4 regions of the Vreelandella titanicae genome follow, and region 2 is predicted to be linked to each of the others. Evidence: riboswitches for the same ligand, from Rfam matches in the RefSeq annotation. Region 2 holds a riboswitch; each other region holds the start of a gene.
The links. A riboswitch is a leader RNA that binds a small molecule or an ion and turns the genes downstream of it on or off. The one in region 2 is predicted to bind thiamine pyrophosphate.
Positions count from the first base shown of each region.

Region 1: linked by a shared signal. The riboswitch ahead of HZS52_RS12115 (sodium:solute symporter family transporter) and the one ahead of thiM (hydroxyethylthiazole kinase) in region 2 are both predicted to bind thiamine pyrophosphate.
Region 3: linked by a shared signal. The riboswitch ahead of tenA (thiaminase II) and the one ahead of thiM (hydroxyethylthiazole kinase) in region 2 are both predicted to bind thiamine pyrophosphate.
Region 4: linked by a shared signal. The riboswitch ahead of HZS52_RS19740 (NUDIX hydrolase) and the one ahead of thiM (hydroxyethylthiazole kinase) in region 2 are both predicted to bind thiamine pyrophosphate.

Region 1 is NZ_CP059082.1:2,644,387-2,651,954, reverse strand. It holds gene HZS52_RS12135 (proline racemase family protein) at 1-535, opposite strand, end outside; gene HZS52_RS12130 (alcohol dehydrogenase catalytic domain-containing protein) at 547-1,725, opposite strand; gene HZS52_RS12125 (NnrU family protein) at 1,771-2,349, opposite strand; gene corA (magnesium/cobalt transporter CorA) at 2,514-3,482, opposite strand; gene HZS52_RS12115 (sodium:solute symporter family transporter) at 3,454-4,866, opposite strand; TPP riboswitch at 4,856-4,961, opposite strand; gene HZS52_RS12110 (peroxidase-related enzyme) at 5,086-5,667, opposite strand; gene HZS52_RS12105 (hypothetical protein) at 5,846-6,538, shown strand; gene HZS52_RS12100 (CoA-acylating methylmalonate-semialdehyde dehydrogenase) at 6,627-7,568, opposite strand, start outside.
Region 2 is NZ_CP059082.1:683,126-690,693, forward strand. It holds gene HZS52_RS03245 (cupin domain-containing protein) at 1-496, shown strand, start outside; gene HZS52_RS03250 (DUF6164 family protein) at 493-861, opposite strand; gene gloA (lactoylglutathione lyase) at 871-1,407, opposite strand; gene HZS52_RS03260 (hypothetical protein) at 1,652-1,996, shown strand; TPP riboswitch at 2,051-2,149, shown strand; gene thiM (hydroxyethylthiazole kinase) at 2,173-2,982, shown strand; gene thiE (thiamine phosphate synthase) at 2,972-3,604, shown strand; gene HZS52_RS03275 (LysR family transcriptional regulator) at 3,601-4,521, shown strand; gene HZS52_RS03280 (DoxX family protein) at 4,600-5,025, shown strand; gene HZS52_RS03285 (DODA-type extradiol aromatic ring-opening family dioxygenase) at 5,105-5,842, shown strand; gene trhP (prephenate-dependent tRNA uridine(34) hydroxylase TrhP) at 5,835-7,226, opposite strand; gene HZS52_RS03295 (DMT family transporter) at 7,367-7,568, opposite strand, start outside.
Region 3 is NZ_CP059082.1:4,918,996-4,926,563, forward strand. It holds gene HZS52_RS22755 (transporter substrate-binding domain-containing protein) at 1-737, shown strand, start outside; gene HZS52_RS22760 (ABC transporter permease) at 804-1,523, shown strand; gene HZS52_RS22765 (ABC transporter permease) at 1,533-2,366, shown strand; gene HZS52_RS22770 (class II aldolase/adducin family protein) at 2,520-3,287, opposite strand; gene HZS52_RS22775 (NAD(P)-dependent oxidoreductase) at 3,341-4,297, opposite strand; TPP riboswitch at 4,511-4,673, shown strand; gene tenA (thiaminase II) at 4,762-5,445, shown strand; gene thiC (phosphomethylpyrimidine synthase ThiC) at 5,477-7,381, shown strand.
Region 4 is NZ_CP059082.1:4,263,508-4,271,075, forward strand. It holds gene parE (DNA topoisomerase IV subunit B) at 1-1,549, opposite strand, end outside; gene pgi (glucose-6-phosphate isomerase) at 1,816-3,498, opposite strand; gene cmoA (carboxy-S-adenosyl-L-methionine synthase CmoA) at 3,658-4,401, shown strand; gene cmoB (tRNA 5-methoxyuridine(34)/uridine 5-oxyacetic acid(34) synthase CmoB) at 4,404-5,483, shown strand; TPP riboswitch at 5,530-5,633, shown strand; gene HZS52_RS19740 (NUDIX hydrolase) at 5,691-6,254, shown strand; gene HZS52_RS19745 (thymidylate synthase) at 6,318-7,289, shown strand; gene HZS52_RS19750 (class I SAM-dependent methyltransferase) at 7,333-7,568, shown strand, end outside.

The DNA.
Region 1 (7,568 bases), 2.0 Mb from region 2:
CGACCAAGGCGTAAAAGCCACCGCTATAGGCGATCGAATAGGTGACTTCGCCAATCCCCGGCACTTGAATCGTATCGCGATAGGTATCGATATAGCTGGGAAGGCCGCCACAAGTAACCGACTCCACCACACCGTTATGCACCTTCGCTTCGATTTGCACTAGCCCCGCCGGCGCTTCAAGCTTAAAGCGCTGTATGCCTTCCTGCTTGGGCACAATGCCGCTCTCCAGCACGGCCGTGGCGGTACACAGCGTGTTGGAGCCAGAGTAAATAGGGTACCCCATCACTTCCATAATGATGTAACCCGCCACCGCCTCAGGGTGAGTGGCCGGCACCAACAAGTCGACCGACATTTCCGGGATGCCGTAGGGCTCTTCGAGCAGCAGGCGGCGCAAACCGTCGGCGTCATCACGCAGGTACTCCATCTGCTCGCGAACGGTGGCGCCAGGCAGAACATCAATCCCCCCTGTGACGATACGGCTAACGTCACCACCGGCATGAGTGTCCATTAGCTGGATGGTATGAAGGTTATGCACTAGCGGCGCTCCTAAACGGCAGAAGAAGGATTTTCAAGGGCGAACGGCGCACCGTGAGATGCCCACTGAGCATCGGGAACAAGCACAATTTTGCCCAGATAATTGCTACCCCGGTTAACAAAATAGCACTCGGCGGCATGCAGGTCAGAAAGCTTAAAAGCGGCGTGAAGTACCGGCTTTAATTCCCCACTGCGAATCCACGCCACCAGTTGTTCGGCCTCTTCGCGGGTGCCATGGGAAACGCCAAATATCTGTACTTGGTAAAGGTACACGCGGGTCCACATCATTTCGCTAAGGTTGCCACCGCTGGCACCAGCAATGGAGAGACGGGGGTAGCTCTTACGCCCCTGCATATCGACAATCATGGTGTCAATAAACAGGTTGGTCATCTCACCGCCGACTAAGTCCATCACCGCATCGATTGGTTTGCCGCCAGTGGTTTCCAGCACCCGGTCAACAAACGTCGGTAGGTCGCCACGATCAATGACCGCTTCTGCGCCTAGTGCTTTGAGCGCCTCGGCTTTATCTAACTGGCTAACGGCATACGGAACCGCTCCCACAATACGGCAGAGCTGAATGAGCGCGGTGCCCACACCGCCACTAGCACCACTGACCAGCACACGCTCGCCAGCACTCACCTTGGCGGCAGTCATCATGTGGTAAGCCGTTTGATAAGAGCACATGCCCATTGAGGCCAATTCAGCGTCGTGAAGCTCGGGGTTGGGCACGTGATAAAACTGATCAGCAGGCACAGCGATATACTCAGCAAAGCCGCCGTCGGCTCCATGGCCATAGTAATCCGGGGTTAGATTAATATCACGGCGTTCATCGGCGTAAATATTAAAATCCAGCAAACCTCGCTGACCAATGCGCTCAGCGTCAACGCCCTCTCCCACCGCCACTATGCGGCCAGCGACGTCGGCGCCTTGAATACGCGGGAAAGTTAAGGTTGGCGTACCTCCCATGGCAAAGGACGTGACATCGCCTTTGTCCTTGGTAGGGTACAGCCCTTCACGCGCTTTGCGATCCGTGTTGTTCTTCGCCGTGGCGGTCACCTGCACCAGCACTTCGCCCGCCTTGGGCTGCGGCGTGGCGACATCCTGATGGTATTCCAGCTTTTCGATACCGCCATGTCCGATCAAAAGCATAGCAGCCATTGTGGTGGGCACCGTGTGTGTTGTCTCGGCCATGGAGTGACTCCTAGGTTGGGCTAACGTCAAACTGCTAAAAATAGATTAGCTAAAAACAGGGACGCCAATCAGTACTGTGTGCAAGTAAAAGGCAAACACCACATACGCTACCAAGCCGACGAGTACGGTAACAATGGTGGCCATTTTATGGGTGCTGACGGGCGCGGGCGGTGCAAGACGGCCACGTTTTTTGGCGGCTTTGAACGCCAGGATAGCCCAGATAAGAAAGGCAGCAAAAAAGATAATATCACCCAAGCGACCGTTGGCCAGCAGGTGAGCAAAAGCCCAGACTTTCACCGCCAGCATCATCGGATGGCCAAGTTTGGCCTTAATCGCGTTATGCGGAATGTATGCCGCCACCAGCATAATAAAGGCCGGCACCATCAGCAGCGCCACCGCATGGCGCATTCCCATTGGCGGGTACCAGATATAGATGGGATCAAGGCGCATCTGGCCAAAACCGTATATAGCAATGGCCAGGCCAACGATGGATACCGCCGAATAGGCGACTTTCCAAGTGGTTTCGCCATGTTTCGCAATCTGCTGCTGACGCCAGTTTTCAGCAAAGATACGTACAGAGTGGCTGCCTAAAAAAATCAGCAGCCCGATAATCATAATCGTCATGGAACAACTCCCAGTGAAAACCCTAGTCGACGGCTTTATGCCTTATAGTCTTGGTCGCTGGAGAGGATGCCACACTCAGCCACCGACCACCTATGCATGGGTCAACTTTTTGTTTCCTGGAGTCGTTCTATGGGGAGACTAAACCCCGTCCTTAAAACCTGTCCTTAAAACCAATGCTTGCGCTTAAATAGCCAAATCATGACACCCGCAATACCCAACATGGCTCCCCAGACAAAAAAGTAGCCATACTGATAACGCAGCTCGGGCATATTTTCGAAGTTCATACCGTAAATCCCGGCAATAAACGTGAGCGGCACAAAAATCGCGGTAATCACCGTGAGCACCCGCATGGTGATATTTAGCTGGTGGGAGGAAATAGAGATATAGCCATCGATTAGGTCACCGCAAATGTCGTAGTACATTTGGGTCAATGTGTAGAGGCGTTCGAAGCGATCCGCTACATCGTTGATGGCGTGCAGGGTTTCGCTCTCTTCCCGCGGTAAATGCTCATAGTCATAAGCGGTGAGTTCTTGGGTAATCCCCTGGTGGTAGCTAAAGATGCGGCGCATTTTAACCAGCCGGGAACGGTAAGTGATGATCTTGCGCATTAGCACATCATTACCATTTTCCAGCAGCTCGTCTTCCAGATCGCTTAACGCCGTTTCGAACTCAAGCAGGCTATCGATATAAAAGCCCGCAGAAATATACATCACCCGCAGCGCGACATGTTCCGGCGAATGGGCCAGCAAGGCTTTACCGTGCTCGTTGAATAGCCGTTCTATGGAGAGCGCTTGGCCGGGGTGGAGGGTGACCAGAAATCGCTCCCCCACAAAGAAACAGACCTGTTGAGGCAGATAGTTTAGTTCGGCATCAAAGGAGGAGATGCCACGATAAATAATCAAGGTGTGATTATCAAACTCTTCAATTTTTGGCGGATGGCGCTCTTTGTGGGCATCTTGAATCGCCATGGGGTGAAACTCAAACGCCTCTAAAATCGCCCGCTCGCTTTGTTGGGACTCGCCCTGCATATCGATCCAGATATGGCTGCCAGGCGTCGCCTGCCAGACAGCCAACAGGCTTTCATCCCCCTCGTGGGTCTCACCTTCAGGGGTAGTCAGAAGAGTTCGAATCATGGATGTCCTTGCGAATAGCTAGCGTTAAGTAGGCTAACAGCACACTCACCAGCGTTGAGGCGATTAACGCCCCGACGAATGGCCCCAAGGTAGGGACACTGCCCGGAAAACTGGCGGCCACCATCCCGGCGACCAAGCTTCCTTGGCTTAACCACCCTGGGAGAATGGCACCCAGCAGCCCCGCGATGCCACCTACAATGGCGGCCAGTGGCGTCATTCGTTGCCACAGGCCCAACAGCACAGGTACCACAATGGCAGCACACAGCAGGTCGGCAATCAAAAACAGACGCAGTACTGACAACCCCTGCAAGGCAATTAATACCACCGGTACCATTACTACCACTGTCACCCAGCGGGCAGCCACCAGTGATACGCCCTGCTGCTCGCTGCGCGCGACCACCAACGAGGCAATACCATTTTGCAGCGTATCAACGCTGGAGGCCACCAAGGTCACCGCTAATACCAAGGCGGGTAGCGTCAGCCAAACAGGAGCATCACTTAACAGGGCAAAAAATGGCATCGGCGGCTCGCCTAATGGCACACCACTCATCGCGGCCAATACACCCAGACCACCAATCACCATGACGACGACTACCGTCATTGCGCCACCTAACCATGCCCCGCGCCCCAGGCTTTGATCGTCTTGAGCGGCCCACACGCGCTGCCAATAGCCTTGATGGAAGAGATTGGCCGCGGTAACCGCGATCACTAGCGTTAACGCTACGCTGAGCGCACTGGTGATGGGAATGGCAGGAAGCGCAGCCTCGTTGGGAATAGTGGGAAGCCGCCATAGGGCCATGCCACCGACCACACACAGCAGTACCAGTAACAACCACGCCTGCCAACGGTCAGTGGCAAGGCTGGCCCGTAGACCACCTGCCGCAGTATAGATGAGCGTGGTAAGCGCCACGCCAATAATCACCAGTGCGGGGGGCACATCGGAAAGCAGCGCGGTAATGGCGCCAATAGCGGTTAGCTCGGCAGCTAAAAAGCACGCCATATAGGCGATTGATACCAGCGTTACCCAGCGCCTTACACCAGGGCCATAGCACGCTTCGGCAAACTCGGCGATGCTGCGCCCCTCGGGCAGCGCCCGGCGAATCTTCGGCCCATACAGCCCCAAGACGATAAACGGCAGCGCAGAGCCTAATGCATAGCCTGCCAGGGCCAGCGGGCCAACAAAGGCGCCGATTTCAGGAGGAGCAAAGAGAATCCATGCGCCCATGCCGGAGGCAAGGAAGGAGAGCCCCAGGGTAGATGCCGTTTGCGAGTTACGGGCGGTGACATAGTCATCAAGTGGGCCATTCACCCAGCGAGCCCGGAGGCCTAAGTAAGCAAAGCAGCACAGCGCCGCACCAAGCACGGCTAACGTTAGGTAAAGCATGTCGCACTTCCTCCGCCGGTACGAACCGGATCAGGTTCCAGGGTCTGCGTAGCCGCATCTCAGCCCTTTTATGCAGGGCTCCCCTGGCGACAGTGAATGTAGGTGTTTTGCTAAGCGCTTTTTCTAAGTACGTTTTTGGGTACTGTTCGAAGCGCTGTCTCAAGAACTATTCTCAATCAAAATCATAGCTTAGTAAAGTTAAGGTGCGCTGGTCGCCTCTTAGCGAGGCACTCGCCCCATCAGGTAGAACTCCTCATTGGGTGGCGTACCTGCCAGGGTAACCAACCGATTCGACAAGCCAAAAAACGCCGCGATCGCGCCTATATCCCAGCAATCCTCTTGACTAAAGCCTACTTCCAGCAGGCGGGCAAGCCATTCATCAGTCATTTCACCCACATCGATGGCACAGTGCATGGCGAAATCGAGCATCACCCGGTGGCGCTCGCTAATCGGCGCCACCCGATGGTTGATCGCCACTTGGTCAGCGAGTAGCGGGTCTTTACTGTAAATGCGCACCAGTGCCCCGTGAGCAACCACACAATATAGGCAGCGATTACGTGCGCTGGTAGCCACTACAATCATCTCTTTTTCGGCTTTGGTGAGGGTATCTGATTCGCGCTCCATCAACGCATCGTGATAGGCAAAAAAAGCACGAAATTCAGCAGGGCGATGGGCCAACATCAGAAAGACATTGGGCACAAAACCCGCTTTACCCTGAACGGTCAAAATGGTACTGCGAATATCGTCAGGCAGGTCATCCAATGTTTCAGGCACGTTAAAACGACTTAATGATGAAGACATGCTCACCTCTTTCTTGTTAAGTTTAGCCATCTCATAAAAACGGCTTAGCGGTTGTGTAACAAAAAGCTGAATTAAGAGGCTTTTATTCAGCCGCCCTACTCGCCATACTGAAGATTCGTTCTGTGACAAAAAAACATGCGCTACTCTTAATAAACAGTTCGTTCAAAGGGACACTGTCATGAGCCATAACGAAGCCAAGGAACATACCCCCGGTCGTCTAAACGAGCTGTTTACTGACCCTTACCGAGCATTTGAAAATGATACCGATGAGCGTCAGCTGCACATTCGTATAATGCTACATATGCTGCTTGCCCGCCCAATGACACGGGGTCAAATGACACTTCGCGTCATTCATGGCTGGGAAAATGGCGGCTGTGAGCCCGAAGACCTCCAGCATGTCGACTATACTCTTGATGGCGTTCCTGACTTTAAGCGCGCTGTACAAGATTTTGAACACGCTTCTAAGCACAACACGCCGTTACCTGCCGACAACAGCGCCATTCTTGCCGCCCCGCTTGCCAATGCAATTGCAGACGCCGAAGCCGAAGGGCAAGACCTTACCAACGATATTCGCGAGACCCCTGCGCGCTGGCCAGCCTTTGAGGGTGGTTTGGCACTATATACGCTGTTTAAAATGTACCATCGGCTGATTTATGGCGAAGATGACACCTACCGCTGCACGCAGTGTGTAACTCCGCTGGGAATGCGCGAAATACATGAGTTTCACCTTGAAGAGGGTGAGTTTGCTCTGCTCGTCCCCCCCGCTGAACACTTTATGGGTAAGGAGTCGCTGTTAGTATTGCATGAAAGCCAGCTCGGCCCCATTGAACAGCTGCTTGAAGAGAGCCTTCCGCTGTTTGACAACTTTTAAGCCAGCCACCTGGCTTGATCTGCCAAGCGGTTAACCGACCTCGTTAGCAACTGGCCCCGCTTAAGCGGAGCCAGTTAGCGCCACTTTTTTAACCCAGCGAAATCGTGCTATTAATACCGCTGGAAACATTCTCGGGTTCAAACCAACGTGCCGTTACGGTTTTTGTTTGTGTCCAGAATGCAATCGCCTGCTTACCATTGGGCCCTAAATCGCCCAGCTTTGAAGCCCTTGACCCGGTGAAACTAAAGTAAGCGACCGGTACGGGGATTGGCACGTTAATACCAATTTGTCCAACATCGATATCGGTTTCAAACCGGCGCGCTACCCAGCCTGAGTTAGTAAAGATGGAGGTACCGTTGCCGTTGGGATTGGCATTGATAAAGGCAATCGCCTCATCCAGGGTTTCAACACTGACCACACACAGCACGGGGCCAAAAATCTCTTCGCGATAAATGGTCATATCGGCGGTTACATCGGCAAACAGGGTCGGCCCCACGAAGTTACCGTTGGGGTAACCCTCTACCTGAACCTTGCGACCATCAACCATCAGTTTGGCGCCCTCTTTCTCCCCTGCATCGATTAAACGTAGTACACGATCACGGGCAGCAGGTGACACCAGCGGGCCCAAGTCCGCATCAAGCTGAGTGCCTGGGCCTACTTTCATTGCTCGCGCCGCATCTACTATATCGCTTAGCCACTCGCGTGCCTCGCCGACAAGCACCACTACCGAGTTCGCCATGCAGCGTTGGCCCGCAGCGCCAAAAGCTGAGCCCAGCAGGTTGTTGATCGCTTGACTACGGTTAGCATCAGGCATAACCACACAGTGATTCTTGGCGCCCATCATCGCCTGCATGCGCTTGCCCGCCGCTGCTGCACGGTTATACAGCAGCGACCCCACATGGGTAGAGCCGATGAACGAGAGCGCTTTGATATCCTGATGATCGGCAATTTGATTGGCCACGTCCGGGCCACCGTGCACTACGTTGAGCACGCCCGCTGGGATACCCGCTTCATGGGCTAGCTCCACTAA
Region 2 (7,568 bases):
GCATACCCACGGCGGCGGCGAAGAGATTCTGGTATTGGAAGGCGTGTTCGCCGATGAGCATGGGCGCTACGCGGCGGGCAGCTACTTAAGAAACCCCATTGGCACCGGCCATACCCCGCAAATTGGCGAGGAAGGCGCGCTGATATTTGTCAAACTGCACCAGTTTGACCCCAACGACACGCTACAGTTGGCAGTGCCAGCGCATCGGCTGCCCTGGCAGCCTGATCGACGCCCGCGCATTGCCTATAAAATGCTGCACACCTACAAGCAGGAGCGCACCAGCCTGGAGCGCTGGTCGGCGGGCACCTCCATTACCTACCCCACGCTGCTGGGCGGGCTGGAGTTTTTGATTCTGGAAGGCACACTGAGCGATAGCGAACAGAGTTACACGGCAGGCACCTGGTGCCGCTACCCCAGCGGTTCTGCTCCGGCACTTACCGCCGGTGATGATGGCGTCATGATGTACCTCAAACGCGGCCATCTGCCAGCCGCTTAGCTTCGCGACATACCCAGGAACGGCAGCAGCGTAAGGGCGGCAATAAGCCCCACTGCTAGCAGTACTAACACGACCTGCACCGGGTGAGCGGCCAAACGACGCCACAGCGTCTCCGCGTCACCCCGCTCAACCGCCGCCTGGTGCTCGCGTTGGGCGCGCTCAAGGCGCTCCGCCTGGTAGGCCTCTAACGCCGCGATGGCAGCGTCGTGCTGATGTGGATTGCGCAGCCAAATCGCGTCAACGCCCAGGCGGAAAAAGCCCGCCTGGGTTTCATAGGTATCAAAGCCATGGGCAGCGAGCAGGTCACGCACCTCCATGGCCTCTTCGTCGGTCACATGGCGCAGCCGGAACAGTAGTTTAGCCATTGGCGTGCCTCAAGAGTCGCTCTTCCCCACCATCAGGTCTGCCTGAATCACTTCGATCCAGTAGCCGTCCGGGTCTTTAACGAAGATAACATCTTTCATCTTGCCCTGATCGGAGCGTTTGACGAAGGTGACGTCATGCTCGTCGAACCACGCCTGGGCCGCTGCCAAATCCGGTACGTTGAAGCAGATATGCCCAAAGCCCTGGGGTTCGGCATTGCCATCGTGATAGGCGAAATCTTCCTGGTCTTCAGTCCCCCAGTTGTGGGTCAGCTCCAGCAGCCCTTTCTGGCTAAACGTCCAGGCGGTACGCGCTTGCGCATCGTCCGGAACGCTGTCGCTGGGTTCCAGGTTGGCCAGGAAGTAGAGCGAGAACTGCATCTCTTCGAAATCCAGCCGCCGCATCACCTGCATACCAAACACTTTTGAGTAGAACGCCAATGCCTGCTCAGGGTCTTTCACCCGCAGCATGGTGTGGTTTAAACGAAACCCTTGAGTTTGGGGCGGCGTAGCCACGACGCCGGGATGCTGCTCGCCTTGAAAACTCATTTTGCTCTCCTATCGCTGATGTTGATCATTGAATCCATTGAGCTTCACGTACCGCTTACCATGGGGGCTTTATGGCCATAATAACAGCCCTTACAAGCACGTAGGCAGTGTCGTATCGAGGTACCGATAAGCGCACTGGCAATACTAAACAAAAACCCTACACTTATTCTTCATAAGCTTTACAAAAAGCAGTTCCCGCAACATGAGTGATGCCCCACCTTTGAGGCGTCCACAGGAGTTTTCCATGAGTGCGATCGATATGACGCTGGGTGACCACCTGACGCTAAAACAGCTTTCCAATGCGCTTCACAACGGTTTTTCGCCGATTGTTGAAGTCGAGTCGATGGATGGAATCTACAAAGTGCGTTTTCACCATGCTAACGGCGTGTCTGAGCTGAGCGATAACAAGGGCCACGTCAGTACTTTTCTGGGCACGGGCGAAATCCGCGATACCCTGGGCCAACTGGGCTTGACCCACGGCGTGCTAACCTTCGCCGACCAGTGTGGTGACGAGATGATTGGGGTCGAGGGTAAAGCGATGACACCTGATGAAATGCTTACCTACGGTACGCGTATTTCGTTTCGTTAGATTGCTATCGTCCGCATCCGGGGCTTTACAGGGCTACTTCAGGCAAGGATAGTAATCCTTCGACAGGGGCGCCCTCCGTTACGGTTGGGCTGAGAAGCACCCTTTGAACCTGAACCGGATAACACCGGCGTAGGGAGTCGTGGTAACGCTTACCACCTCCCTGCCGGGAGGATGCTATGACCCTACGCCCGCTTGGCGATTACCTTGAGACGCTGCGCTCAGTGACACCGCTGGTTCACTGCATGACCAACTATGTGGCCATGAACAGCACTGCCAACCTGCTGTTAGCCACCGGCGCGTCGCCCGCCATGCTGCATGCGCCTGAAGAAGTGGCTGAATTCACGGCTATCTCCGCGGGGCTGTCGATTAATATCGGTACGATCTCTGCCCACTGGGCTGACGCTATGCTCACCGCCACAGCGACTGCCGATCAGCATGCCATTCCCTGGGTATTAGATCCCGTCGCCGTTGGCGCCACGCGCTATCGCCAAACGCTGTGCGCGAAGCTGCTGGCCGCTAAACCCAGCGTGATTCGTGGCAATGCGTCTGAAATTCTTGCCCTTAACGGTTTAGCTAGCCAAGGCCGCGGCGTGGACGCCACAGCCGCCACCGACCAAGCCGTGGACGCTGCAATAGCATTAGCGCAAAAACACGGCTGTATTGTCGCGATGACCGGTGAAAGCGACTGGGTGACGGACGGCACACAGCACTACCGCATTAACGGTGGCCATCCTTTGATGCCCCGTGTAACAACGCTTGGCTGTGGGCTGAGCGCGCTAGTGGCGGGATTTGTGGCTGCCAACCGCGACGCCCCACTGGGTGCAACGGCAGCCGCGCTGGCCTGCTTTGCGGTCACAGGAGAGCGTGCGGGCAGCCACGCCAACGGGCCTGGTAGCTTTCAAGTGGCACTGCTGGATGCGCTGTATCAACTCACCCCTGACGACCTCACTACTTATGCCCAACTGGAGGCAATCCATGCCGCTTGATCTATCGCTCTACTTGGTCACCGATGCCACGCTCTGCCAAGAGCATGGTTTGGAACAGACGGTTGAGGCAGCGGTAAAAGGCGGTGTCACCATCGTGCAGTTGCGTGACAAGCATGCCAGCGACGAACAGATGATTGCCCAAGCCAAACGGTTAAAAGCGCTTCTGGCGGGCACCGGTATCCCGCTGATCATTAACGACCGTTTGCAGGTGGCACTAGAAAGCCAGGCAGATGGCCTGCATGTCGGTCAGAGCGACGCAGCCGTTCAGCAAGCGCGCCGGGTACTAGGTGAGCAAGCGATTATCGGCCTGTCGATCAATACTATCGCCCAGCTGCAAGTCTCTCCGTTTGAGCTACTCGATTATGTCGGGATTGGTCCCGTGTTTGCCACCGAGAGCAAACAAGATCACGCCCAGCCCATCGGCTTTGGCGGTTTAGCGGCGCTGGTCAAGGCGTGCCCACTGCCCAGCGTGGCCATTGGTGGGCTGAAAGCGGATCATGCGATTAGCGTACAGCGCGCGGGAGCGAACGGTTTAGCGGTGATATCGGCCATTTGTGGCCAGCCCGACCCTTACCAGGCAGCGCGCGCTTTTCAGATTTTCCAAGCCGATTCGGCGTCATGAATCAGTTAGAGCATATCGTCGCTTTTGTGCGGGTAGCCGAGTTGAGTAGCTATACCCGCGCTGCTGAAGCGCTGGATATTTCCCGCACTCGCGTATCCCGCCAGGTCATGGCACTGGAAGAGACATTGGGCGCGCGACTGATACAACGCACCACGCGACGACTACATCTCACTGAGGCCGGAGAACGCTATCTAGTCCGCGCCCAAGGGATACTGCAAGCGCTCGATGAGGCCGCCGCCGAGGTGGGCCAAGGTACCAGCGATGTGCGTGGACGGCTGCGCGTTAATGGGCCGATGAGCTTTGGTACCCGCTACCTAGCGCCGCTCGTCGCCCAGTTTATGCACACCCACCCCGCGCTAGAGGTGCGCCTGGATTTGAACGACCGCCGTGTCGACCTGCTTGAAGAGGGTTACGACGTAGCGATCCGTATCGGCAGCCTGCCTGACTCCAGCCTGGTGGCGCGCCGACTGACGCGGTGCCGTCTACTGTTTTGCGCATCGCCTGAATATCTTGCCAACCACGGTGAACCCGACAGCGTTCAAGCCCTTGCCAAGCACCACTGCCTACGCTACCGCAGCGGCCAACAGAGCGCTGACTGGAAGATTGCCACGCAGTCATTGACGGTCAATGGCCCACTGGAAAGCAATAACGGCGATGTACTCACCCACGCCGCGGAAGCTGGCCTGGGCATCGCTCAGCAGCCCAGCTTTCTGGTCACAGAGAGTATCGCCAGCGGGCGTTTAGTGCCCATCTTGACCAATGAGCCAGCGGTACGGCTCGATGTTCATGCCCTCTACCCCGCCCGGCGCTACCTGCCCGCCAAGGTGGAGCGCTTCATCGACCTGCTCACCGAGGCGTGGGGCGATCCGCCAGTTTGGGAGCAGAACATTGGATTGTCGCCCATTACGCAACAGTGATGTGCAAAATACGCTGATTATCTCGATCTTATCCGGCTGTAAAGTAGCGTCATCAACCACTCGATGGAAGCTACTACGATGACAACGCATACTCACTCTGCCCCCTCTCTACAGCACTCTTTACAACCCCAGGCCATCTCGCTACTGCGCGTCGCACTGGGTGTGATGGCCCTTGCTCACGGTTTGCTCAAGGTGTTTGTATTTACCCTACCGGGCACCGTCGGCTATTTTGAATCACTGGGTTTACCAGGGTTTCTGGCCTACCTGACCATTGCTGCCGAAGTAGGCGGTGGAGCCGCCCTGATTCTGGGTGTTTACACCCGCTGGGTGAGCCTGGCACTGGTGCCGGTACTGCTCGGCGCTGCTTGGGTGCATCTTGGCAACGGCTGGATGTTCTCAAATGCCGGCGGCGGTTGGGAATTCCCGGTGTTCTGGACGCTGGCGTTAATCGTGCAAGCGGGCCTGGGCAGCGGCCGCTGGGTGCTAAGTAACCGATTCGCCTAACACCTAAAACTATCGCCTAACCCTATTGCCAGCGCTTGCTTACCGCCAGCGTTGGCCATGCTGCTGAGGAGACTCACTCATGTTACCTAGTCTGTTTATTTCCCATGGCTCGCCCATGCTGGCCCTCAATAAAACCCCGGCTCATGCCTTTCTACGCGAACTGGGCAGGCAGCTTGCGCCCAAGGCGGTGGTAGTGGTCTCAGCGCACTGGGAGAGCCTGGCGCTCAAGGTCAGCATCAGCGCCAAGCCAGAAACCATTCACGACTTTGGCGGCTTCCCACAGGCGCTTTTCGAGTGCCAGTATCCCGCCCCGGGTGAGCCGGAACTGGCTGAACGGCTGGCCGTGTTACTGAGCGCCGAGCGGGTAGAGCGCGGCCTGGATCACGGCGCCTGGGTGCCCCTTTCGCTGATGTTTCCTGACGCCAATGTGCCGGTTGTTTCGCTGTCGCTTCCGGTGCGCTGGAGCAATGCGGAGCTGGTCACGCTGGGCGAGCGCCTGTCGGCACTGCGGGAAGAGGGGATTTTGGTGATCGGCTCGGGCAGCCTGACCCATAACCTGTATGAAATCATGCCCCAGGAGAGCCCTATGCCCGCCTGGGTAGGTGCATTTGCCACTTGGGTGAGCGACCGCCTTATCGCCAATGATCGTGAAGCACTGCTTAGCTGGGAGAACGCCCCCAACGCGCGGGAGAACCACCCGACCCCTGAACACTTCCAGCCGCTGCTGGTGGCCATGGGGGCAGGAGGTGACGCAAAACAGCTACACCACAGCGTGGAGCACGGTGTGCTTGCAATGGACGTTTATGCGTTTAGCTGATCGCTACCCCCAACGATTCAGATTGTGCTGCTCTGGAAGGCTTGAGATCACGCATTAACAGCGCAAACTCAAGCTGTTCAGGGGTAATGCTGACCTTGGGAACGGGGATTCGCACGCGATGCCCAGAACCAGGTGCTGCGCTCTGCGCTTCACCTCGCAAGTTCTCGATATGCTCAAGCACGAAGCGGTGATTGCCACCTGGCAGCATAAGCTCCATGCCATCCCCTACTTCAAAGCGATTTTTAACCTCGACTTCCAACCTGCCACGAGCCGGATCGAAACCCAGCACTTCACCGACGAACTGTTGGTGAACGCCGATCGAGTTCCCCTGCTCATAGCTTTGGAACTCACCGTGCACATGGCGTTGATAGAAACCTTCGGTGTACCCTCTATTCGCCAGGTTCTCAAGTTCATCCATTAGCCGTTTATTGAAGGGGCGCCCAGCGACTGCGTCATCAATGGCTTGGCGATAGACTTGCGCTGTACGCGCAACGTAATAATGGGACTTGGTGCGCCCTTCAATCTTTAGTGACGCCACGCCCATTTGCGTCAGCCGAGCGACATGCTGCACCGCGCGCAGATCCTTGGAGTTCATGATGTAGGTGCCGTGTTCATCCTCATACACAGGCATCAGCTTGCCAGGGCGTGAAACGTCTTCAATCAGCGCCGAAAGCTCGTCTGGGCTGCCGACCGCTGCACTGCCACTTCCTTGGGCGGCTATTAAGTCGCCCGTGTCATCCTGGGTCGCTGCTACGGTGTTGTATTTCCAGCGACACGCGTTGGTACAGGTACCTTGATTAGGGTCGCGATGATTGAAATAACCCGACAGCAGGCAACGCCCTGAATAGGCGATACACAGTGCGCCGTGAACAAAGGTTTCGATCTCTAAGCCTGGGCACTGTTCGCGTATTTCGCCGATCTCTTCCAGTGATAGCTCCCTAGACAAAATGATGCGGCTGATACCCTGCCGCTGCCAGAATTGGGCGGCAGCCCAGTTGACGACGTTCGATTGCACCGAGAGGTGGATAGGTTGATCCGGCCAGCGATCACGAACCATCATAATCAAACCGGGATCCGACATAATCAGTGCATCGGGCCCTGCCTCGATCACCGGCGCCATATCCTGAAGGTAGGTTTTCAGTTTGCTATTGTGAGGGGCAATGTTGGAAGCAACGTAAAACTGCTTGCCTCGGGCATGGGCATACTCGATACCACGGTGTAAGTTATCAATTTTAAAATCGTTGTTGCGCACTCTGAGAGAGTAGCGTGGCTGCCCTGCGTAGACCGCATCGGCCCCATAGGCAAAGGCGTAACGCATGTTCTTGAAGGTGCCGGCAGGGGAAAGTAGTTCGGGAGCTTGCTTCAGTCGTTCGGGGGCTTGCATAGACAGTCACCGTGATCAGGACGATGGCTCGCAGCGGACTGCGATGAAAGGCCAGGATTATAACCAGCCCAAACCCGCCGTTTTGGCAAGCTCACCGCTTCCGTGACCTAGATCAAAAAGTGGCGGTAGAGTGACGTCAGTTAGGCGGTAGGACGACGTTTAAGGGTTGTCCTACGGTCGTGATACGCTACCGCTAACCCGCTGCCCATTATCAAGGCGCTGCCTACCCAAACCCAGAGATCCGGCATTTCACCCCAAAACCACCAGCCCAGCAGTACCGCCCAGAGCATGGCGGTGTAATCAAAAGGCGCGGCGATGGCCGCAGGGGCAAACCGGAAGGCC
Region 3 (7,568 bases), 1.0 Mb from region 2:
TGAGCATTTTCGCTGCCCCTGTGTTGGCAGATAGCTACAAGATCGGGCTATCCGCAGAGCCTTATCCTCCCTTTTATTCACCAGATGCCAGTGGCAACTGGTCAGGCTGGGAAATCGATTTCATCGAGGAGCTGTGTGACCGCCTGGATGCCAAGTGCGAGATCAAGCCAGTGGCCTGGGAAGGCATCATTCCGGCCCTGAAAACCGGCAAGATTGACATGATCATCGGTTCAATGTCGATCACCCCTGAACGTGCCGAACAAATCGCCTTCTCGAATAAGTATTACTCCAGCCCCACCGGCATCCTGGCGCGCAAGTCCACTGACATAGAGCCTACTCCCGAAGGCCTGGAAGGCGCCTACCTGGGCATTCAGTCGGGCACCAACCAAGAGCAGTATGCACGCAAGCATTTCGCAGATAGCGCCAACCTGAATGTCTATCAAACCCTCAACGAAGAGCTACAGGATCTGGTCGCTGGCCGTATTGATGCCATCGTCGCCGACACCCTGGCGGTACAGACCTTTATCAACTCTGAGACTGGCCAATCCTGCTGCGAATACCGCGGCGAGGTGGCCAGCGACCCTGAACTCATGAGCGAAGGCATGGGAGTAGGCCTGCGCCAGAGTGATACCGAACTTCGCGAACGGGTCAATTCAGCTATCGACGCGATGCGCGCCGATAGCACCTATGAAGAAATTAGCGCCCCTTACTTCGACTTTGATATCTACGGCAGCTAATCCCCATCAGCAAAGGCCGCCCACCCAGGCGGCCTTTGCTTTCCAATTTCACAAGGACAAGCCACTATGACGACTGTCTTCGATTTAAGCTTGTTGGCCTATGAGCCTCCCGGCTGGGGCAAGGTGCTGCTCGTCGGGTTCATGCGCTCGATCCAGCTGGCGGCGGGTGGCTATTTGCTGGGTATCCTGATCGGCATCGCAGGTGCCGCTGGCAAACTGTACGGCAATAAGGTCGTTCGCGACCTGTTTGAAATCTACACTGTGGTCATTCGTGCCGTGCCCGAATTGGTGCTGATGCTGCTGTTCTACTATGTCGGCAGCGATCTTTTAAGCCGTGCTTCAACCGCCATGGGGTTTGACAGCGTCGATATCGACGGCCTGACCGCCGGGATTCTGGTAATAGGCTTGGTACAGGGCGGCTATGCGACCGAAGTCTTTCGCGGGGCCATTCTCGCCGTCCCCCGCGGGCAGACCGAGGCGGCCCACGCCTTTGGCATGTCGCCCGCCCAGGTGCTCCGTCGGGTCACGCTGCCAGCAATGACACCACATGCCCTGCCCGGCATGGCCAACCTGTGGATGATTGCCACTAAAGACACCGCCCTGCTTGCCGTCATCGGCTTCAGCGAGCTCACACTGGTCACCCGGCAGGCCGCTGGCGCTACGCAGCATTACATTATGTTCTTTCTGGCCGCGGGCGTGCTGTATCTGGCGCTAACGCTGATATCAAACGTGGCCTTGCGCCGCTTCGAACGCTACGCACGGCGTGGTCTTGTCTCCACACGCTGAACTCAAGGAATGCCTGTGTCTGACCCTCAAACTCTGGCGTCGCTTACCCGACCGTCGCGAACGCCCACGTTAACCAAACTGCCGGGCCTATTTGAGCCTCACCGTATTATCCTGCTTTTGATATTCATCGTCGGTCTGGTGGCCGCGATTCAACTGATGGACTGGAGCTGGCTACCCCGCTACTTGCCCAAGCTCTGGGAAGGCCTGCAGATGACTTTGATCATGCTGGTATCCAGCGTGGTGGTGGGCTTTCTGATTGCTTTGCCTTTAGGGCTTGCGCAAGTCAAAGGAGCGTGGCCGCTGCGATGGCTAGCCACCGGCTTCTGCACCGTCATCCGTGGCACGCCACTGCTACTGCAGCTATGGCTGTTCTATTTCGGGCTGGGAGCGCTGTTCGGCCAGTTCCCGGAAATCCGCGACTCCTGGGCCTGGGACTACCTGCGCCAGGCTTGGCCCTATGGTTTTATTGCCCTCACGGTGTCATTTGCCGCCTATCAGGGTGAGGTTATGCGCGGTGCCTTTGCCGGTGTACCGCATGGCGAGCTGGAAGCCGCCAAGGCTTTCGGCATGTCGCGTCGCAAGGTTTTTAGCCGTGTCTGGTTTCCGCGTGCTGTTCATCGTGCTCTACCAACGCTGACGGGCGAGATCATCCTGCAACTGAAATCCACACCGCTTGTTGCCACCATCACCGTGATGGACTTGTATGCCGTAATCACCCAAGTGCGCCAGACCACTTACCTGACTTACGAACCGTTACTCTTCCTGGTCGCCGTCTACCTCTGCCTGAGCGGCGTCTTGATCGTTGGGCTGCGCTGGCTGGAAAACCGCGTACCACAACACTAATGGTCACGGGCCTGTGCGAGCATCACGTTTGTCAACGCTAATTCAGGACGTGGCACAACCAAAAAGGGGCCGTCCAGTGGCCCCCTTTTGCTTGTGTAGATATTCGTATAGTTCTGATACTGGCTTGCTTGCCGTGCTGGCAACCGCGCCGATTTAGTCTTTATAGCTTGGATCCAGCGCCTCAAGCGTGCGCAGGTGCGCGGCCCATTCGAGTTCAAGATCGCCGTCTTCATGAATAGTCTGGTCGTATTGGCGCGCCACGTGGCGCGCCACCTCTTCTGGCACCAGCCGTAAGGGCTGGCCAGTAGACTGCGCCGCCACCTGTAGCTCACAGGCACGCTCAAGATAAAACATATTGTTGAACATCTCTGCAGCCGACGCACCGGTCGTCAGCAGGCCATGGTTACGCAACACCAATGCCGGGTTGTCGCCAAGGCTTGCCACTATTCGCTCACGCTCAGCCAGGTCCAGGGCAATGCCTTCATAATCGTGGTAAGACACCCGTTCGTGAAACTGCAGCGCAATCTGGTTAAGCCGTGTTTCAAGGCCCGACTCCAGCGACGACACCGCCACGCCAGCGCGCGTGTGAGTATGCATCACCCAGGCCGCATGGTGGCTAGCAGTATGAATCGCGGAATGGATGGTGAAACCAGCCGGATTCACTTGTTCTGGGCTGTTATCAATCTTATGGCCATCAACGTCAATCTTCACCAGCGAAGAAGCCGTAATCTCCTCCCAACGCCAACCGTAAGGGTTGATCAGGAAACGTCCCTTCTCACCAGGCACCCGCGCGGTAATATGGGTGTAGATCAGATCCGTCATGCGATAGTGGGCGGCCAGACGATAGCAGGCTGCCAGCGCGATGCGGGTTTCTTGTTCGGCGTTGCTCTTCGTGGTGCGTTGAGGCTTATCGAGACTCATCAGGTGTTCCTTTGCAGCAAAGTGATTGTCATGCAACGTGTTTAGCGTTTACGTCAGTAACCGCGCGCCCGATCAACGCCCATGGCAAGCGGCTGCCCATCGCGAAGGGCGCGGGCGGTGTCGACAACCTGCCCTGCGACCACCTCTGGCAACGAATCACTAGCAATGTGTGGCGTGATGCGTAGGCACTCATGCTGCCAGAAGGGATGATCCGCAGGCAGCGGCTCTGCACGGAACACATCCAGGCTCGCCCCACCCAAATGGCCGTGTTCGAGCGCTAGGAGAAGATCGTACTCGACCAAGTGCTCACCCCGACCGATCTGCACCAACCAAGCGTCTTTGGCGAGCTTCGCGAACAGCGCCTTGTTAAGCACGTTTTCAGTGGTAGCCGTCAGTGGCAGCACATTGATCAGATAATCGGCGCCATCCGCTGCCGCCATGACAGCCCCGTCACCTGTCAGATAGGTCACGCCTTCAACCGGGGCTTGTGGCTCGCTGCGGCAGGCTACGTGTATAGAAAAGCCAAGCGCGGCCACCGCTTTCACCACGGCGCGCCCCATGGTGCCGTGTCCCAGCACCGCCACCTTTCTTGATGCTGGCGCGCGCATCGTCAATGGCGCCCAATGCGCCTTGGCAGCATTTTGCTCCAGGGTGGTGAACTCACGCTCACGATGGAGCACCTCATGCGCGGCAAAACCCGCCATCAAGTCGGCCTGATGTGGATCCCGCACCCGGGCGATATGTACTTCATCGCTCAGGCCAGGATGCGCCAGCAGGGCATCAACACCGGCACCGATAGACATCGCCAGCTCAAGATTAGGATAGCTCTCGAAAGCCTCGTCATTGGGCAACCAGCAGATCGCAAAACGCACATCTTCGGGGTTATCGATCTCATGGGGATGGCGCAGGACGACATCACTCGCTTCATCGCGCAAGGCGTTACCATAAATGGCATCAAGGTCGAGCGAATCACTGAGATAGACGCCTAAAATCGAGTTCGTGTTGGTCATGCAACTTCCTACGGTTCACATTCGAAATAGCAGTGGCTGTAAAACAGCCACTTGTTACTCAACTGTATAATAATTCACGTACCGATGCCATGAAACGCCATTACAGCACCTAAACTCTCATCGCTGTAATGATGCTAATAAATTGTTTCCCGATAACTTTCCATGTCATACACCCTTGCATCTCCCTCACCCGCCTCCTACACTCCACCAACGAACAGCTTGACGGGGTGCCGGTGAAATCCGGCTGAGATGGCGCAGGGCGTAGCAATTAATGCTGCCGAGCGCTGATCCCGCAGAACCTGATCCGGCTAATGCGCTGCTACTTACACAAGTTCGCAGCGAGGGTACCGGCGTAGGGATCAAGCGATGGCCACGGCTGCTCTCTCACGATCGCACGCCGCCCTTCTGCGCCACTCCCTCGATCTTTTTCGCCCGCCCTCCGGATCATTACCACCGGAGGAGTCATGGGCTACCGCTTTACTGATCTCACTACCACTTGCCAGAAAGATTGGCGCGCCTATATTGAGCACGATTTTGTGCGCCAGCTAGGCACCGCCACGCTGCCCGAAGCGTCGTTTCGCCACTATTTAAAGCAGGACTACCTGTTTTTGATTCACTTCGCCCGCGCCTATGCGCTGGCTGCCTACAAAAGCCCCACCCTCGCCGATCTTCGCCAAGCCCATGAAGGCTTAAAAGCCATTGTGGATGTGGAGCTGGGCCTGCATGTGGGCTTTTGTCAGGAGTGGGGGATTTCCGAGCAAGAACTGGAGGAGCTTCCCGAAGCCAGAGCGACGCTTGCCTACACCCGCTATGTGTTAGATACCGGCAACCGCGGCGACCTGCTGGATTTGCACGTGGCGTTGGCCCCCTGCCTGGTGGGCTACGGCGAAATCGCCAACTGGCTAAACGCCCAGCCTTCCACCCTGCGCGGCGCGCAAAACCCTTACGACGCCTGGATAGCCATGTACGAAGGCGAGGAGTTTCAGGCCGCCATGCAGGCGGAGCTTGAATGGCTGAATATCCGCCTTGCCGACATTACCCCCGCCCGCTTTGCCGAACTGAGCAAGATCTTCCGCGACGCCACCCGCCTGGAAATCGACTTCTGGCAGATGGGCCTAGAGCTGATAGACCAAGACCTCACCCACTAATTCAGCAAAACAACACAAGGAAACAACCGTAATGACTAAGACCGTAACAAGCAAAACCAGCCACTTTTTAGCCGAAACCGCCCAGGTCGATGCCGCCGCCATTGCGCCGCTGCCCGGCTCACGTAAGGTATATATCGAAGGTTCGCGCCCGGATATCCGTGTGCCGTTCCGGGAAATTTCACTGTCGCCGACCAAAACCACCGGCATTGATGAAGAGAACCCGCCACTGCTGGTGTACGACACTTCAGGCCCCTATAGCGATCCGGATGCTAACAATGACCTGCGCCGCGGTCTGCCGGAACTACGCCGAGCCTGGATTGAAGAGCGTGACGATACCGAATTTCTATCAGGCCCCACGTCTGATTACGGCAACCGCCGCGCCAACGACCCGACGCTTGCCCAGCTGCGCTTTGATCTAACCCGCACACCACGCCGAGCAAAACCGGGCAAGAACGTGACCCAGCTGCACTACGCCCGCCAGGGCATTATCACCCCGGAAATGGAGTTTATCGCCTTGCGCGAAAACCAGCGCCGTCAAGCGCTAGGTACCGCTGAAGTAGAGCGCATTCTGGGCCATCAGCACAAAGGCCAGAGCTTTGGCGCCAGCCTGCCGGAAGAAATCACCCCTGAGTTTGTGCGTGATGAAGTCGCCAGAGGGCGGGCGATTATTCCCAATAACATCAACCACCCAGAAAGCGAGCCGATGATTATTGGCCGTAATTTCCTGGTCAAAATTAACGGTAATCTGGGTAACTCAGCGGTGACTTCTTCTATCGAAGAGGAGGTGGATAAGATGACCTGGGGCATCCGCTGGGGTGCGGACACCATTATGGATCTCTCCACTGGGCAGAACATCCACGAAACCCGCGAGTGGATTTTGCGCAACTCTCCGGTGCCGATTGGCACAGTGCCTATCTATCAGGCGCTGGAAAAGGTCAAAGGCGTGGCCGAAGACCTCACCTGGGAAGTCTTCCGCGATACGCTGATCGAGCAGGCCGAACAGGGCGTGGACTACTTCACCATTCACGCGGGCGTACTGCTGCGCTATGTACCGCTCACCGCCAAGCGGGTCACCGGCATTGTCAGCCGCGGCGGCTCGATCATGGCCAAATGGTGTTTGTACCATCACCAGGAGAGCTTCTTGTACACCCACTTCGAGGAGATCTGCGAGATCTGCAAGCAGTACGATGTGGCGTTCTCCCTCGGTGATGGCCTGCGTCCTGGCTCAGTGGCCGATGCCAATGACGAAGCACAGATGGCGGAGCTAAAAACCTTGGGCGAGCTGACCCATATTGCCTGGAAGCACGATGTGCAGGTGATGATCGAAGGCCCCGGCCACGTGCCCATGCACCTGGTGAAAGAGAACATGGATAAGCAGTTGGAATACTGCGACGAAGCGCCCTTCTATACCTTAGGCCCGCTGGTAACCGATATAGCCCCCGGCTACGACCACATTACCTCGGGCATTGGGGCGGCGATGATCGGCTGGTTTGGCTGCGCCATGCTCTGCTACGTCACCCCCAAAGAGCACCTGGGCCTGCCCAATAAAGACGACGTCAAAACCGGCATCATTACCTACAAGATTGCTGCCCACGCGGCGGATCTCGCCAAGGGCCACCCGGCAGCGCAGCGGCGGGATAATGCACTCTCTAAGGCACGCTTCGAGTTCCGCTGGGAAGACCAGTTCAACCTGGGGCTAGACCCGGATACTGCTCGGGAGTACCACGACGAAACCCTGCCCAAAGACTCCGCCAAGGTGGCACATTTCTGCTCCATGTGCGGACCAAAGTTCTGCTCCATGAAGATCAGCCAGGAAGTACGTGACTATGCCAACGAACATGGTCTAAACGGCGATCAGGAAGCGGTGATGAAAGGCATGGAAGAGCAGGCAGAGAAGTTTCGCAACAAAGGCAGTGAGCTGTATCAGGAAGTTTAAAATAGCGACTTACTGAACAGCATTGTGACTATATGTGGCCCTTGAGTCTTAGCAAAACTCAAGGGTCACATTAATATCTAATCGCCACAGGCCAGCCACTGAATTTGCTCTAAGAGTATTTAAAAGTAATTACCGTCCAAGTAGATTAATTATACATTGCTCGTGTATGATTCTCATTTGCGCAGCG
Region 4 (7,568 bases), 1.7 Mb from region 2:
CCAGGCTCGGAAAATGGCGTACAAACAGCGCGCACAGTAGCGTGGCAATGTGCAAGCCATCGGAGTCGGCATCGGCGAGAATACAGATCTTGTGATAGCGCAGCTTTTCCAGATCAGCGCTGCCGGGGTCAGCGCCAATGGCGACGGCGATATCGTGCACCTCCTGGGAACCGTAGATATCGTGGGTTTCCACTTCCCAGGTATTCAGGATCTTACCGCGCAGGGGCAGTATCGCCTGGGTCTCGCGGTTACGCGCCTGCTTGGCACTGCCGCCAGCGGAGTCCCCTTCGACCAAAAACAGCTCACTCTGGGCAGGGTCTTGGCCGGAGCAGTCCGCTAGCTTACCGGGCAAGGCCGGGCCGGACGTGACCTTTTTACGGGCGACTTTTTTGGCTTTTTTCTGGCGATTTTGCGCCGCGCTGATGACCAGCTCGGCAATCGCTTCGGCTTGATCCACATGGTGGTTCAGCCATAGCGAGAAAGCATCTTTAACCACGCCGGAAACAAAACCGGCAATCGTGCGCGATGACAGCCGCTCTTTGGTTTGCCCGGCAAACTGCGGGTCGAGCATCTTCACTGAGAGCACAAAGGAGGTGCGCTCCCAAAGGTCATCAGCGGTGAGTTTGATGCCGCGGGGCAACAAGTTGCGGTATTCGCAGAATTCCCGCAGCGCGTCCAGCAGCCCGGAACGAAAGCCGTTTACATGGGTACCGCCCTGAGGGGTGGGAATAAGGTTAACGTAGCTCTCCAGCAGCGCTTCGCCGCCTTCTGGTAGCCATTGAATCGCCCAATCGACACCGTGCTCGTCGTCATTGAAGTGGCCTACAAAAGGCTCCTTGGGCAGTACTTCATAACCATCGGTGGCTTCAACTAAGTAGTCGCGCAAACCATCGGCGAACTCCCACTCTGTGGAAGTGCCGTCAGGTTCTACCAGCGTGACTTTCAAGCCGGGACACAGCACCGCTTTGGCACGCAGCAGGTGTTTCAACCGGGTTAGCGCTAACTTGGGGCTATCGAAGTAGCTCTCATCCGGCCAGAAACGCACCAAAGTGCCACTTGCCCGCTTGGGGGCTTTACCAATTTCATGCAGCTCTTCGACTTTCTCACCGAACTCGAAGGCCATGGCATGGCGTGCCCCATCCCGGGTAACTTCGACATCCAACCGGCGCGATAGCGCATTAACCACCGAGACACCTACCCCGTGTAGGCCGCCGGAGAAGCGGTAGCTAGTGGAGGAGAATTTGCCACCCGAGTGCAATTTGGTAAATATCAGTTCAACGCCCGAAACACCGTGTTCAGGGTGTAGGTCGATGGGCATACCACGGCCATTATCCTGCACCTCAATCCCGCCGTCGCTATGCAGCACGACGTTAATCATGGTGGCGTGGCCCGCTAGCGCTTCATCGACGCTGTTATCAATCACTTCCTGAGCAAGGTGGTTGGGGCGTGTGGTGTCGGTATACATACCGGGACGCTTACGTACCGGCTCGAGGCCCGACAGGACTTCGATGGAACTCGCGCCGTACTGAGAGGCATCAAACTGAGTCATGTAACGTCGGTTCCCTGAAAAATCGTACTGGCAGCCATATTGATTGCTGAAACGAGTGATTGGCGGCTGGCAAAGAGGCACAGGATAGCGGAAAAGCAAAAAGCTGTATATCTAGCCATGCTTCATGCTTGTTACCAGGGGCGCCGGGGATAGGTCGCAGAGGAGGTCATTTGCCATGGATGGCAAATGTAGCGCCCATGGATGGGTTTACAGCGCCTCCTCGTAGACCTGTCGCCGGGTTAGCCCCAGCTCGCTATCTGCTTAATTCACTCCTGCTCAGCCGCCCAAAATGCTTCAATCAATCCCTTACTAGAAGCATCCATCCGCGATAGATCTCCCTCATGGTCGATAATCTTTTGAGTATCCGTGGCAATCTGTTTGCCTAGCTCAACGCCCCACTGATCGAACGGGTTGATATCCCAAATCACCGCCTGAACAAAGACTTTGTGCTCGTAAAGCGCGATAAGCGAACCAAGGGTCGCTGGGGTGAGCTGGTCAAGCAGCACCGTCGTCGAGGGCTGGTTACCACGATAACGCTTATGCTCTGGCCGTGGGCCGTCGTCCTCCAAAGCGTCATCACCAAGCATTAATACGCGGGACTGCGCAAAACAGTTGGCCAGTGCCAAGCGATGCTGGGTTTTAAGATGGCGGCGGGTATCCGGGTCTTCCACCTCATCGTACCGCTTGAGCGGCGCGATAAAATCGCACACCACTGGTTGAGTTCCCTGATGTAATAGCTGATAAAACGCGTGCTGGGCGTTGGGGCCCAACTGCCCCCAGAGCACAGGGCAGGTGGAGTAGTTAATCGGCTGGCCTTGACGGGTAACCGACTTGCCGTTGGACTCCATCTCAAGCTGTTCAAGATAGGCGGCGAAATACTCCAAGCGCCCATCGTAGGGCAGAATGGAGTGCGCGCGGATATCCAGGAAATTGACATTCCAGATGCCCGCTAACGCCAGCAGCACGGGCAGGTTCTCCGCCATTTCTGCCTCAGCAAAATGGCGATCCATGGCGTGCGCACCGGCTAAAAACTCGCGGAAATTCGCCATCCCCACCACCAGCGCAATCGGCAAGCCAATGGTGCCCCACAGCGAGTAGCGCCCGCCGACCCACTCCCAAAAGGTTAACTGGTGATCCTCCGCAATGCCCCACTCGGTCATTTTCTCAGGGCTCGCCGACACACCAATAAAGTGCTGACGCACCACCAACTCAGCGCTAATCGGCGTCGCACCATGCTGGGTCAAGCGGCTAAGTAACCACTCCCGTGCGGTGTTAGCGTTGGAAAGTGTATCAATGGTGGTGAACGACTTGGATGACAACACAAAGATAGTAGTTTCAGGATTCAACCGGCTCAGATAGTCCGCTAGCTGGGAGCCATCCATGGTGGAGGCAAAATGCACCTCAACCGGATGAATATCTTTGGGCCGAAAATCTGCCAACGCATGGGTAACCATTAACGGGCCCAGATCTGAACCGCCTACGCCCAGGTTAACCACATGCCGAATCGGCTTGCCGGTGGCACCACGCCACTGCCCTGCGTGCAGCCGACTGACCAAGCGCTCCATTTGAGCAAGGCTTTCGTGTACGGCAGCGACAATATCCTCACCCTCAACCTCCAGCGTCGCATCAGCGGGTAAACGCAGAGCCGTATGTAACGCCGGGCGGTTTTCGCTGACGTTCACTCGCTTACCGCTCAACAGCGCTTCAATAGCAGAGGGTACGCCCGCTTCACTAGCCAGCGTAAACAGATGTTCGAGGGTATCATCATCCCAGCGCTGCTTGGAAAGATCTAGCGTCAAGCCCGCCACCTGGCGAGTAAAGCTTTCCCAGCGGGAAGGCTCGGTGCCAAACAGCGTTTTCAAGTGGACATGCTGCAGCGTTTCAGCGTGATGCTTTAACGTCTGCCATGCCGGTAACGTATCGGGTGTAGCGCTTGATGCTGAGGCCATTTAGCTTCTCCAGTGGCGTCGATCCTTGCAGCGGGGTTCATTAAACAGGTTAATAACCTTAAACAGGGCTGTTCTATGTGAGTCTGTGCTAGACAGGCCTGTTCTAGTCAATTAAGGGCGCGTAAACTAGCACGCCTTTTCCATGATCCCGGCTTGCCCATGAGTGATGCATCTTACCGTGACGCTATCTTTTCGACACCCCTTGACCGAGTCGCGCGGTTCTCTTTCGACGAAAAGGTGGTCGCCTGCTTTCCTGACATGATCCGCCGATCGGTACCCGGCTACGGGCAAATTCTTGGCATGTTGAGCTTAATTGCCCAGCGCCACCTGCGCCATGGCGCCCATGTCTATGATCTAGGCTGTTCGCTGGGCGCTTCCGGCCTTGCGCTGGCAGGGGCGCTGGCGCCTGACGCCTTTCGCTATACGGGCGTTGACCTATCGCCCGCCATGGTCGCCCAGGCTCGGCAAACCTTTGCTGACGAGTGCCCAGCGTACGCTATGCAGGTCGAAGAAGCCGACATTCGTACCCTAGAGTATGCGTCTTCGGGCATGATCATTCTCAATTTTACCCTACAGTTTCTACCCGCCGCCGACCGCGATGCACTACTGGCGCGGCTTTATGCAGCGCTGGAACCCGGCGGCGTGCTGATCCTCTCGGAGAAAACCGTCGACGCCGACGAGCGCGACAACGCCTGGCGGGTAGAACGCTACCACGATTTCAAGCGCGCCAATGGGTACAGTGATCTGGAAATCAGCCAGAAGCGCACCGCTCTTGAGAACGTACTGGTGCCGGATACCCTCGATGCACTTCATGGTCGTTTGAAACAAGCAGGTTTTCCACGTTCGATGACCTGGTTCCAGTACCTTAACTTTGCCTCGCTGATTGCGTTTAAGGAGGGTTAAAGGTGGCGCCACTACCCGACGATCATCGCGCAATTTATCAGGCGTTTTTAGATCAAGCCACGCTGGATGCCTCGCTAACGCCCTGGCTAGCGAAGCTACCCGAGCAGTTAGCTCACGGGCTTGACCGTAACCGCCACGGCGATTTATCCGCCTGGGAAAAAGCCGTGGCCAAGCTTCCGGCGCTGCCCGCTGAGCGGCGCGTGGATTTAAACAGCGACACCGTCAGCGTTGATCTTGATCTTAGCGATAGCCAGCAGCGCCAATGCTTTAACCTGCTTAGAAAGCTTGCCCCGTGGCGTAAAGGCCCTTTTCAGCTAGGCGGCATTTATATCGACACCGAGTGGCGCTCTGACTGGAAGTGGCAAAGAGTGGCGCCACACCTGGCACCGCTAAAATATCGCAAAGTGCTCGATGTGGGTGGCGGCAGCGGTTACCACGCTTGGCGGATGGCCGGGGCAGGTGCTGCTTTTGTGCTAATCATCGACCCTTCGCCACGTTTCTACTGGCAGTTTCAGGCAGTACGCCACTTTGTGGGTGATGCGGATGGCGGCAGAACGCAGTTTTTACCCGTGGGCATTGAAGATGTGCCTGAGAATCTGGGCTTTTTCGATACGGTATTTTCCATGGGCGTGCTCTACCATCGCCCTGCCCCGTTGGAACATCTTCAGCAGCTAAAAGCCGCGTTGGCGCCGGGCGGCGAGCTGGTACTGGAAACATTGGTAGTCGAAGGCGACGAGCAGACCGTATTTGTGCCCGGCGAACGTTACGCCGCCATGCCCAACGTCTACTTCCTACCCTCTTCTCAAGCTCTCTGCCACTGGCTGGAGCGCTGCGGCTTTACCAACGTGCGCGTGGTCGATGAAGCCGTTACCACGTTAGACGAGCAGCGCTCGACGGAGTGGATGACCTACCAATCGTTGGCTGATTTTCTCGACCCCAACGACCGCACCCGCACCATTGAAGGCTACCCTGCACCGCGGCGGGCGGTGATTTTGGCGAATAAGCCGGGCCAATTAGCCGTTAGCCAAGTGTGCGAAGAAGGTGTCAAAACCGCCCCGGCGTCCGCCAAGCCGCCGCATTGAATTGCCCCCCCAAATATTGACTTATACTAAAACTCATAGTAACAGTAACTTTTCCGAGGGGTGCCTGTTATTCAGGCTGAGATGGAGTTATCCAAACCCTTTGAACCTGATCCGGCTGATACCGGCGTAGGAACGGACATAAACCATATATGAATCTGTTTTGACACCTACGCCTGTATTATCCGAATCTCAATGCAGGAGTGTATCGTGTCGCAAGGTAACTCAACGCCCGCTAACGCATCTACGCTCAGTAGTACCTCCCCTTTTAACACGTCTGATAAAAACCGCCTGAACTCCGTACTTGCCAAGCCACGCTTGGCAGCAATCGCCGTAACTCTGCGTAATAATGAAGTTCTCCTCGTCCAACGCAGTAAAGAACCTCAACGGGGCACTTGGGGCTTCCCCGGAGGATCAGTGGAACCGGGAGAAAGCCTACATTGTGCAGCAAAGCGCGAATTAATGGAGGAAACCGGTATCACAGCATTGGTAGGACCGTTAATTGATGTAGTAGAAGTAATCGGATATGACCCAGAGGGAAGTCACCACCACTTCGCCTTGGTTGCCCTTTTATGTCACTACGTTGATGGCGAGCTACGGCCTGGTGATGATGCTGCGGACTGCCGCTGGGCGAAAGTTATAAACGGAAAACTCAACTTCAATGAAGCCTTAGCTGATCACGTCGCAGATACTGTCGTGAAAGCCTTTAATTTGCACAGTTTGATCGTCAAAGAAAAATCAAACGCGATTCACAGCTCCAATTCAGCTTTTTAAACTACTCGCCATCATTCGTATCAGCAAAATACGCCTCTTTGTCCACCGAAAGAGATGAATATAATGATGCACAAACATTATACGAATTTCACCAGCCTCTACAGAGATACACTGCATAAAATCTGCTTTGAATATGAATATGTTAACTCACCTAGAGGAAATAAAGAGCGAGAACTCATTGGCTTCAATATCCGACTCGACAATCCTCCTGATCGTTTTTGTCTAAGCAAAATACGCAAACAAAATATTGTTTTTAATTATGCAGAAGCGTTATGGTATTTATCAGGTAAAAACGACTTAGCATTTATTTCCTGGTACGCCCCTTCAATGCAACGCTACAGCCCAGATGGTATAAGCTTACCTGGTACTGGTTACGGAGCTCGTCTTAAAAACTTTGGTGCAGACACGCTCGATCAAATCGAACGAGTGATTGATATCCTTAAAAATGACGATCCCGACAGTAAGCGCGCTGTCCTTCAAATATTTAGTGCGGAAGAAGATCTTTATCGACGCAATATCGACGTTTCATGTACCTTGGGTCTTCAGTTGCTACTCCGCGAAGAAAAGTTGAACATGGTCAGCTATATGCGTGCAAATGATGCCTACGTTGGCATGCTGAACGATATTTTCTCTTTTACTTTCTTGCAAGAGTATATTGCTGCCCGCATAGGCTGCAAAATCGGTCACTACACACATCAAGTTGGTTCTATTCACGTCTATGAAAGCACACATGAGCGTGCGCTTGAACTTTTGAATAGTAATGAAACTATACCCCAGCCAGGCACAGTACCTTTAATGCCAATTGGCACCTCCCCGACTACCATACGCAAACTATTGGAATATGAGTCAGAGATCCGTAGCGGCTTGTTGACGTTTAATGATATGGCTAATCTTAACCTAACGACGTATTGGCGAGATGTGCTGATGTTGTTCTGGATCTATCGCCAAATCAAGATAGGGAATGCGCTGCCTCAAAAGGCGTTAGAGATAATTAACCCCTACTATCAACCGTTTCTTATTAATCGCTGGGGATAGTACAAGCATTCATACATGAGCAAATATTAGGGGATTTATTTTTATGAATACTAATTGGACTGAACAAAATATCGCCGAGCTTTTTGACGCTTATGATGATTGGGTGGAGAATGCTTTTGGCTATCAACCACTCATCGCGGAGTTAACCTGCTCTTATGGCAAGGGAATTAGTGTATTGGACTACGGCTGTGGCAGCGGCAAAGTGTCCAGAAGATTAAGAGACGACGGATTCGACTATGTCACCGGTGTTGACATCTCTCCAACAATGATTGAAAAAGC